3 regions of the Kitasatospora sp. NPDC088779 genome follow, and region 3 is predicted to be linked to each of the others. Evidence: riboswitches for the same ligand, from Rfam matches in the RefSeq annotation. Region 3 holds a riboswitch; each other region holds the start of a gene.
The links. A riboswitch is a leader RNA that binds a small molecule or an ion and turns the genes downstream of it on or off. The one in region 3 is predicted to bind thiamine pyrophosphate.

Region 1: linked by a shared signal. The riboswitch ahead of thiO (glycine oxidase ThiO) and the one ahead of thiC (phosphomethylpyrimidine synthase ThiC) in region 3 are both predicted to bind thiamine pyrophosphate.
Region 2: linked by a shared signal. The riboswitch ahead of AB0P03_RS05040 (cytosine permease) and the one ahead of thiC (phosphomethylpyrimidine synthase ThiC) in region 3 are both predicted to bind thiamine pyrophosphate.

What each region holds. Positions count from the first base shown of each region.
Region 1 covers NZ_JBFBHW010000011.1:92,184-95,448, forward strand. The annotation lists gene thiE (thiamine phosphate synthase) at 1-31, opposite strand, end outside; gene AB0P03_RS12925 (Rv2175c family DNA-binding protein) at 31-396, opposite strand; gene AB0P03_RS12930 (FAD-dependent oxidoreductase) at 439-1,647, opposite strand; TPP riboswitch at 1,732-1,844, shown strand; gene thiO (glycine oxidase ThiO) at 1,848-3,023, shown strand; gene thiS (sulfur carrier protein ThiS) at 3,020-3,265, shown strand, end outside.
Region 2 covers NZ_JBFBHW010000004.1:167,724-170,988, reverse strand. The annotation lists gene AB0P03_RS05045 (glycerophosphodiester phosphodiesterase family protein) at 1-28, opposite strand, end outside; gene AB0P03_RS05040 (cytosine permease) at 108-1,565, opposite strand; TPP riboswitch at 1,558-1,705, opposite strand; gene AB0P03_RS05035 (trypsin-like peptidase domain-containing protein) at 2,008-3,265, shown strand, end outside.
Region 3 covers NZ_JBFBHW010000006.1:87,744-91,008, forward strand. The annotation lists gene AB0P03_RS07245 (cupin domain-containing protein) at 1-257, shown strand, start outside; gene tenA (thiaminase II) at 291-959, shown strand; gene AB0P03_RS07255 (DUF5326 family protein) at 1,176-1,376, shown strand; TPP riboswitch at 1,515-1,649, shown strand; gene thiC (phosphomethylpyrimidine synthase ThiC) at 1,645-3,265, shown strand, end outside.

The DNA.
Region 1 (3,265 bases), on a different contig from region 3:
CCAGCCGCCGGCGCGGTGCGTCCGCCGCCATCAGATCAGCATCGCCTGGGCGCGCCGCTTGACCTCGGTGCCGCGGTTCTCCTGCAGCGCCTGGATCGGGCTGCCGGGCAGCGACGGGTCCTCGGTGAAGAGCCACTCCAGGATCTCCACGTCGTTGTACCCGCAGTCGCGCAGCACGGTCAGGGTGCCGGACAGGTGCTTGACCAGCCCCTGGCCGTCGATGAACGCCGCAGGGACCTGCAGCGACTTGTTGGGGCCCCGCCGGACGGCGATCAGCCCGCCGCTGCGGACCAGGTCGCGCACCTCGGTGACGCGCACCCCCCACTGCTCCGAGATGTCGGGCAGGTACATCCACTCGGAAACCAGGGCTTCGATCTTGCTTTCAATCTCACTCACGCCACCAGACTGCCACCTCCACAGCCCCCCGCGCACCAGCCGCTACCCCGCGACCGCCGACTTCAGCGGCACCGAGGGGTCCGCCGCGCGGGCCCGGTCCAGCGCGGTGCCGCGCTCGATCAGCCGGCGGCCCTGGGTGAGGTCGCGCGGCCGGTCGACGGCCAGCAGCGCGCTCGGCACCCCGTCGCGCAGCCAGAGCGCCGTCCAGGAGGCGTCCTGCGGGCCGCCGCGCCACAGCAGTTCGTCGCCCTCGGCGTGCCGCCCGGCGTACTGGACCATCCGCCCGAACTGCTCCGACCAGAAGTACGGCACCGGGTCGTACGGCGGCGCGTCCGCGCCGAGGACGGCGGCCGCCACGGCCTCGCCGGACTGCAACGCGTGGTCCCAGTGCTGGACGGCCAGCCGGGCGCCGGAGCGGGCGGACGGGTAGCTGACGCAGTCCCCGGCCGCGAAGACGCCGGGCAGGCCGGTGCGCAGCCGCCCGTCCACCAGGACGGCGCCGGTGCCGTCCAGCTCGACGCCGGAACCGGCCAGCCAGCCCGTCGCGGGCCGGGCGCCGACGCCGACCACGACCTCGTCGGCGGGCAGGTGCGAGCCGTCCGCCAGCAGCACCGCGCCCTCCTCGACGGCGGCCACGCCGACCCCGCAGCGCAGGTCGACACCGGCCTCGGCGTACCAGGCGGCCATCGCCGAACCGACCTCGGCCGGCAGCGCGCCGGGGACGGGCGCCGGGCCCGCCTCGACCACCGTCACCTCGCAGCCGGCCGCGCGGGCGGCGGTGGACACCTCGGCGCCGATCCAGCCCGCGCCGACCAGCACCAGCCGCAGGCCGGGCCGCAGCAGGGCACGCAGCGCCAGCGCGTCGTCCAGGGTGTGCAGCAGGTGCGCGCGCTCGGCGCCGGGCAGGGCGCGCGGGGTGGCGCCGGTGGCGATCACCAGGGCGTCGTACGGGAGGTCGCCGGCGTCGGTGTGCAGCACTCCGGGGGCGAGGCCGGTCGCGCGGCGGCCGGTGAGCAGTTCGATGCCCAGGTGCGGGTAGTCGATGTCCAGGGTGGTGGCGTCGGCCTTGCCGAGCAGCACGTCCTTGGAGAGCGGCGGCCGGTCGTACGGCGCGTGCGGCTCCTCCCCGACCAGCGTGATCCGCCCCCGCCAGCCGCCCTGCCGCAGCTTCAGGGCGCACTGCGCCCCGGCCAGCCCGGCCCCGACGACGACCACCTGATCCGTTCCGTTCAGCTCTGCCACGCCCGTCACTGTACTCAGCGCCCTGCCGGGGCCACCGGCCCGTCCACCCCGCGTACGGGCCTTCGGCCGGGCCCGCCCCCGGCGTTATGGTGGGGGCACCATCACGGGAGCCCGGCGTACCGGGCTGAGAGGCGGGCTGGCACGGCCCGCGACCGTCCGAACCTGATCCGGGTCATTCCGGCGAAGGGAGAAGAGCAGCCTTGTCACGCTTGCCCGAGGAAACCCACGCCGACGTGTTGGTGATCGGCGGGGGCGTCATCGGCCTCGCCGTCGCCTGGCGCGCCGCGCAGCGCGGGCTGGGGAACATCGTCGTGGTCGACCCCTCCCCCGGCGGCGGGGCGGCCGGGGTCGCGGCCGGGATGCTCGCCCCGGTCACCGAGCTGCAGTACGGCGAGGAGCCGCTGCTGCGCCTCGGCATGGCCTCCAACCAGCGGTACGGGGACTTCGCCGCCGAGCTCACCGAGGCGAGCGGCGGCCTGGACACCGGGTACCGCCGGTGCGGCACGATCGCCGTCGCGCTGGACTCCGACGACCGCGAGGAACTGCGCGAGCTGCACGCCTTCCACCAGCGGCTCGGCCTGGACTCGGCCTGGCTGACCGGCCGGGAGGCCCGCAGGCTGGAGCCGATGCTCGCCCCCGGCGTGCGCGGCGGCCTGCACGTCGCGGACGACCACCAGGTGGATCCCCGCCGGCTGCTGACCGCCCTGGTGGCCGCCTGCGAGCTCGCCGGGGTCGTGCTCCACCGGGCCGAGGCCGTCGGGCTGCTGGTCGAGGACGGCCGCGCGGTCGGCGCCCGGCTCGGCACCGGCGAGACCCGAAGGGCCGACCAGGTGGTGCTCGCGGCCGGCCCGCACAGCCACCGGCTGCCCGGGCTGCCGGAGGGCGTGCTGCCGGCCGTCCGCCCGGTGAAGGGGCAGATCCTGCGGCTGCGGATCCCCGAGGCGTACCGGCCGTTCCTGTCCCGCAACGTCCGCGCGGTGGTGCGCGGACAGCACCTGTACCTGGTGCCCCGGGAGAACGGCGAGCTGGTGATCGGCGCGACCACCGAGGAGCAGGGCTACGACACCACGGTCACCGCCGGCGGGGTGTACGAACTGCTGCGCGACGCCCACGAGTTGGTGCCGGGCATCACCGAACTCCCGCTGCTGGAGACCTCGGCCGGGCTGCGTCCCGGTTCGCCGGACAACGCCCCGCTGCTGGGCCCGACCGCGCTGCCCGGGCTGGTCGCCGCCACCGGCCACTACCGCAACGGCGTGCTGCTCACCCCGGTGACCGCCGACCTGCTCGCCGAGTACCTGGCGACCGGCGAACTCCCCGAGCTTGCAAAGCCGTTCACACCCACCCGGTTCTCCCCCGACCGCTCCACCACGAAGGCCTCCGCATGACCGAGATCGCACCACCCCAGACCACACCGGCCCAGACCACACCGGCCGAGATCGGGCTGACCGTCAACGGCGAGCCCCGCCGGGTGTCCGCCACGACCACCCTCGCGGAGGTGGTGGCCACCCTCAGCGCCGCCCACAGCGGCGTCGCCGCCGCCCTCAACGAGGCCGTGGTGCCGCGCAGTTCGTGGCCGGCCACGGAACTGTCGGCGGGCGACCGGATCGAGATCCTCACCGCCGTCCAG
Region 2 (3,265 bases), on a different contig from region 3:
CCGTCGAGGACGGGTCTGTGCTGGTCACGGGCCCCACGATAGGCGGCGGAAGTGACGCGCAGGCGAAGACGGCCCCAATCTGCGGGGCCGTCTTCGGTGTCGGTCGGTCAGCTCGGCGCCGTCCTGCGGGTCAGCGGGGTGAGCGCCCAGGTGACCAGCGCGGGCACCAGGAAGGCGAACAGCGAGGCGGACGTCCACTCCTGCGGGGTGAAGTGCAGGGCGTCCTGGGCGGAGGTCCAGAAGTCCGTCCACCAGCCGGCCACCGCGGTCGGCGCGATGAACTGGTAGACCGCGAAGCCCAGCACCCAGGGCAGCAGCATCAGGCGGCGCGAGGGCGCGTCGGCGGAGAGGTTCCAGCCGTACCGGCCGGCGCCGAAGAAGTAGTCCACCGCCAGCACCGCCAGCAGCGGCACGAAGACCGAGCCGATCAGACCGAGGAAGTTGGTGTAGGTGTCGGTGAACTTGTCGATCTGCAGTGCCAGCACGGTGATCAGCAGGCCGATCCCGCCGGTCAGCACCCGGCGGTCCACCTTCGGCAGCAGGTTCTGCACCGACATCGCGGTCGAGTACACGTTGGCGAAGGACTGGTCCGTCTCGCGCAGCACCAGCACCAGCAGGAACAGCCAGCCGGCCCAGACGCCGAGGAAGGAGTCGAAGATCCTGTTCGGGTCGCCGTCGGACTGCAGCAGGGCCATCAGGCCGAGCACGTAGCACCAGACCTGGGCGATCGTGTAGCCGGAGAAGCTGCCCCAGAACGCCGAGCGTGCGGTGCGCGAGTGCCGGGTGTAGTCGGCGGCCAGCGGGACGAAGGAGATCGACACCGCGATCATCGCGTCGGTGGCGCCCAGGAAGCCGTGCCAGTTGCCGGCGCCCGGGTCGGGCACCCCCTGGCGGCCCAGCTGGACGGTGAAGTACACCATCGCGACGGCGACCGCACCGGCCACGAAGCGGCGCAGCACCGCGATCGAGCCCAGCGGCCAGATGGTCAGCGCGGTGGTCAGCGCGCCCGCCAGGAGCACGAACAGCCAGCGGTAGCCGTCGGTGTGGGCGACGGTCTGCGCGCCCGCCGCGATCGTCAGCAGCTCGAACACGCCCCAGCCGACGCACTGGACGATGTTCAGCACCGTCGGGACATACGACAGCCGGGTGCCGAACAGCCCGCGCAGGTTCGCCATCGCGGGCGCGCCGGTACGGGCTCCGATCAGCGCGGCCACGCCGAGCATCGCGGTGCCGACCACGGTGCCGGCCACGATCGCGGTCACCGCGGCGGCCAGCGACAGCTCGCTGCCCTTGGCGCCGAGCACGGTCGCGGCGGTGGAGAAGCCGATCAGGCTGACGCCCAGGTTCATCCAGAGCGCGAAGTGGTCCCGGAAGCGCAGCGTGCGCGGCGGCTCGGTGTCCAGCACGAGCGGCGCCTCGGCACGCTCCGGGCGCTCCAGGACGGCGGTCGCCGTGCCGGTGGGGCCCGCGTGACCGCTGTCACCGCCGTGAGCGGTCGGGGACGGTTCGGGGAAACCCTTGGACGCGGGCGCGTCCGAAGAAGAGGATGGCGAAGCAGGCGACATGGCCGATACTCCCTACGCCGGCATTACCCGGACAGGTTCCGGCGGTCTGCGCCCCCTCGACGGTCCGCCCACGATCCCGTGGCGTACGGTCGACCAGCGCACTCTCAGCCTGGATGGTCCAAGCTCCCGCGTGTCAGTTGTGAGCGACAGGCTAACCGGCCCGGGGGTGAACGCCAAGGCCACGGGGTGTGCGGCCCGCATCGCGGGACGCCCGGCGGAGGTGGGGGAGCCTCCGGTCGTCGGCCTGGTCTTCGGTTCGGCCGTCGACTTGCTCGTCGGCTCGGTCATCGCTCGGTCGTCGGCGTAGGACAGCCTGGTCGGCGGCCCGGCTGTCGGCTGCGGCTAAGGATTCTTATGAGTTATTCAGAGGGGTCCTTACGGCAAACGAATCGGCAGTACGAAAAACTATGGTCCTTGGTTCTGTCAGCTATGGAGGTCGTTCGTGAGCACCGAGCGCGAGGTTGGGCCCACCGGGCCGCAGGGGGAGCAGCCCTCGGGCGGCCAGGCGGCGGCTGTTCCCGCTTCCGACGGCCACGCCTCGGGCGGGCACCAGCCGACACTGGCCTTCGGCCGGGTCCCCGAGCCCGGGGCCGCTCCGGCCGCCGAGGCCGCACCGGCTGAGGCCGCGCCGACGGAGGGCGTTGCGGCCGATGGTGTTCCGGCCGAGGGCGGGTACCAGCCCACCGTGGCCTTCACCAAGGTCCCCGCGCCGGAGGCGCCCCCGCAGACCCCGGCCGCGCCGGTCGTCGACGCACCGGCCGCCCCGGTCGACGCCGCCACCGGCTACATCGACGCGCCGCCGCCGGTCCTGCCGCCCGCCCCGCCGGTCCCGGCCGCGCCGGCGGCACCCGCTGCACCCGTCGCACCCGTCGCCGAGAGCCCGGCCCTGCCGCCGGGTGCCAACCCGTACGCCACCCCGGCCCACGGCGTCCCCGCCGCCGGCCCGCACGACCCGTACGGCACCCCGGCCGCCCCCGGCGCGCCCGCCGCGCACCCCGCGCCCGGCCACCACCCGTTCGGCGCCGGCCAGCCGCTCGGCGGCTGGGGTGCCTCCCACGATGCCGGCGGCGGCGCGGGCTACCCGGGTGGCCCGGCCGGACCGCTCGGCTACCCGGCCGACTACCCCGGCGGCCCCGGCGGCCCGCGCAAGAAGCGCGGCGGCCTGGTCGCCCTGATCGCCGCCGTCGCGCTGGTCGCCGGCGTGGCCGGCGGTGCGCTCGGCGTGACCGTCGCGGACCGCAACGACAGCACCAGCAGCGCCGACGACCACCGCAGCACCACCGTCCAGGCCAGCAACACCCAGAAGAACGAGCCCGCCCCCGGCTCGATCGCCGGCATCGCGCAGAAGGCGCTGCCCAGCGTCGTCACCATCAAGGCGCAGGGCAACGGCGAGTCGGGCACCGGCACCGGCTTCGTCTTCGACACCGAGGGCCACATCCTCACCAACAACCACGTGGTCGCGCCGACCCTCAACGGCGGCAAACTGACCGTCAAGTTCGCCGACGGCACGTCCTACAACGCGTCCGTGCTGGGCCACGCCGAGGGCTACGACGTCGCCGTGGTCAAGATCGAAAACCCGCCGAAGAGCAAGCTGGCCCCGCTTCCGCTGGCCGACTCCGACAAGGTCAACGTCGGTGACGCCACCGTCGCGATCGGTGCGCCGTACGGCCTGGAGTCCACCGTCACCAGCGGCATCGTCA
Region 3 (3,265 bases):
TGCGCTTCCTGTGCGAACCGCGGATGTCCGCCGGGCTCTACGCGCTCTCCCCCGGCGACACCGACCCGCAGACCGCGCACGACCAGGACGAGATCTACCAGGTGATCAGCGGTCGCGCCGAACTGACCGTCGGCGCCGAGACCGCCACGGTCGGGCGCGGCACCGTCGTCTACGTCCCGGCCGGCACCCCGCACCGCTTCCACCACGTCACCGAGGAGCTGCGGGTCCTGGTGGTGTTCTCCCCGCCCGAGGGCTGACCGCCCGCGGACCGACCGTCTAGGGTCCTGGGCATGAGCAAGAGCCTGACGGAAGAACTCTGGGCGGCCATCGAGCCGGTGTACGCCGAGATCCTCGCCCACCCCTTCATCGGTGGCCTCACCGACGGCACCCTGCCGCGTGCGGCCTTCCGCCACTTCGTCGTCCAGGACTCGCACTACCTGCGCGACTACGCCCGCGCGCTCGCCGTCTGCGCCGCCAAGGCGCCCGGCGAGGAGGACGTGCGGGCCTTCGCCGACGACGCGGTCGGCGCGCTGGCCGCGGAACAGGGCATGCACGCCGAGTTCCTGACCGCCTTCGGCGGCAGCGCCGAGCAGGCCGCCGCCGAACCGGTGCTGCCCACCACCCGGGCCTACACCAGCTACCTGCTGGCCACCGTCTACGGCGGCTCCTTCGCCGAGGCCGTCGGCGCGGTGCTGCCCTGCTACTGGATCTACGCCCGGGTCGGCGAGGCGCTGCTCGCCCAGGGCTCCCCCGACCCGCTGTACGCCAAGTGGATCGCCACCTACGGCGACGAGGCGTTCCAGTCCGTCGTCCGCCGGGTGCTGGCGCTCACCGACCGCCTCGGCGAGGAGATCTCCCCGGCCGAACGGCGCCGGGTCGTCGAGCACTTCACGACCACCTCGCGCTACGAGTGGATGTTCTGGGACGCCGCCTGGCGCGGCGAGCGCTGGCCGGTCTGACCGCTGGTCGCAGGGGGTGCGGGGCCCTTGCCGGGGGTCGTCCCCGAGGTCCGCACCCGGGTCTCCCCGGGGCCCCGGGTCGGGGTGATCTAGGGGTTCTCTCCGGGCCGACGGGCCTCGTTCCGGCACTCGTGTCCCCGTACGATCGAAGTACCGAAAGCAAGCGGGATGCGGCACCGGACGGCAGCCGACCCCACGGGGAGAGAAGGAACGGTCATGGCTGAGCTCTGGAAGTCGCTGCCCTCCTGGGTGCGGAACATCGTCATCCCGGTGCTGGTCCTGGTGCTGCTCTGGAACATCGTGGGATTCGTCTTCGGTGTCGTCGGCGCCCTGCTGAGCATCATGATCAAGGTGCTGGTCGTCGCCGGCATCGCCGCCGCCGTGGTGGTCCTGGTGAAGAAGGCCGCCAAGGGCTGAGCAACCGCCCGAGGCCCGGCCCCCGTCCAGGGGGCCGGGCCTTCGGCGTTCCTGGCGCGGGGTCCGGCCGGCCGGAGGCGTGCTGGACCTGCGGCGATCGGCTCGCTACGGTGTTGGGCGTCATGTGCAGGCAACACCGCCTGCCGACGCGGGAGCTCGGAGCACCGGGCTGAGAGGGCGCTGACCGGGACGTCGACGGATGGACCGACGGCTGCGTCGACCGCAGGAACCTGACCGGGTAATGCCGGCGTAGGGAGTATGAGGTCAGATGACCACGTTCGAAGCACAGCCGCAGCCTGCCCGCAGCACCGGGAACAGCGGCACCGAGGCCGGCAGCACCGAGGCCGCCACCGCCACCGCCACCGCCACCGCCACGGCCACCGTCACCGCCACCGTCACCAGCGCCGGCACCGGCTACCCCACCCCGGCCTGGCGCAAGGCCTACCGCGAAGGGTCCCGGCCCGACCTGCGGGTCCCGTACCGCGAGGTGCAGCTCACCAACGGCAGGACCGTCCCGCTGTACGACACCTCCGGCCCGTACACCGACCAGGCCTACGAACCCGACGTGCGGCGCGGCCTGCCCGCCCTGCGCGACGCCTGGATCCGCCAGCGCGGCGACGTCGAGGAGTACGACGGCCGCGAGGCGCGCCCCGAGGACGACGGGATCAAGCACACCTCGCCGCGCGGCGGAAACCTGCGCAACCTGGACGCCGTCTTCCCGGGCCGCCCGCGTCGCCCGCTGCGCGGCCGCGGCGGTGCCGCCGTCACCCAACTCGCCTACGCCAAGCGGGGCGTGGTCACCCCCGAGATGGAGTTCGTGGCGCTGCGCGAGGGCCTCGCCCCCGAGTACGTGCGGGCCGAGGTGGCCCGCGGCCGGGCCGTCATCCCGGTCAACGTGAACCACCCCGAGGTGGAGCCGGCGATCATCGGCACCAACTTCCTGGTGAAGATCAACGCCAACATCGGCAACTCCGCCGTCACCTCCTCGATCGAGGAGGAGGTGGAGAAGATGACCTGGGCCACCCGTTGGGGCGCCGACACCGTCATGGACCTCTCCACCGGCCGCAACATCCACACCACCCGCGAGTGGATCCTGCGCAACTCCCCCGTGCCGATCGGCACCGTGCCGCTCTACCAGGCCCTGGAGAAGGTCGACGGCAAGGCCGAGGACCTGAGCTGGGAGGTGTACCGGGACACCGTCGTCGAGCAGTGCGAGCAGGGCGTCGACTACATGACCGTCCACGCCGGCGTCCTGCTCCGGTACGTCCCGCTGACCGCCCGCCGCAAGACCGGCATCGTCTCGCGCGGCGGCTCGATCATGGCCGCCTGGTGCCTGGCGCACCACCAGGAGAACTTCCTCTACACCAACTTCGAGGAGCTCTGCGACATCCTCGCGCGCTACGACGTCACCTTCTCGCTCGGCGACGGCCTGCGCCCCGGCTCCATCGCGGACGCCAACGACGAGGCGCAGTTCGCCGAACTGCAGACCCTCGGCGAACTCGGCCGGATCGCCCGCGAGCGCGACGTCCAGGTGATGATCGAGGGCCCGGGCCACGTCCCGATGCACAAGATCAAGGAGAACATGGATCTCCAGAAGGAGATCTGTGACGAGGCGCCGTTCTACACCCTCGGCCCGCTCACCACCGACGTCGCCCCCGGCTACGACCACATCACCTCGGGCATCGGCGCCGCGATGATCGCCTGGTGGGGCACCGCGATGCTCTGCTACGTCACGCCCAAGGAGCACCTGGGCCTGCCCAACCGCGACGACGTCAAGACCGGCGTGATCACCTACAAGATCGCCGCCCACGCCGCCGACCTCGCCAAGGGCCACCCCGGCGCCCAGGACTGGGACGACGCCCTCTCCGACGCCCGCTTCGAGTTCCGCT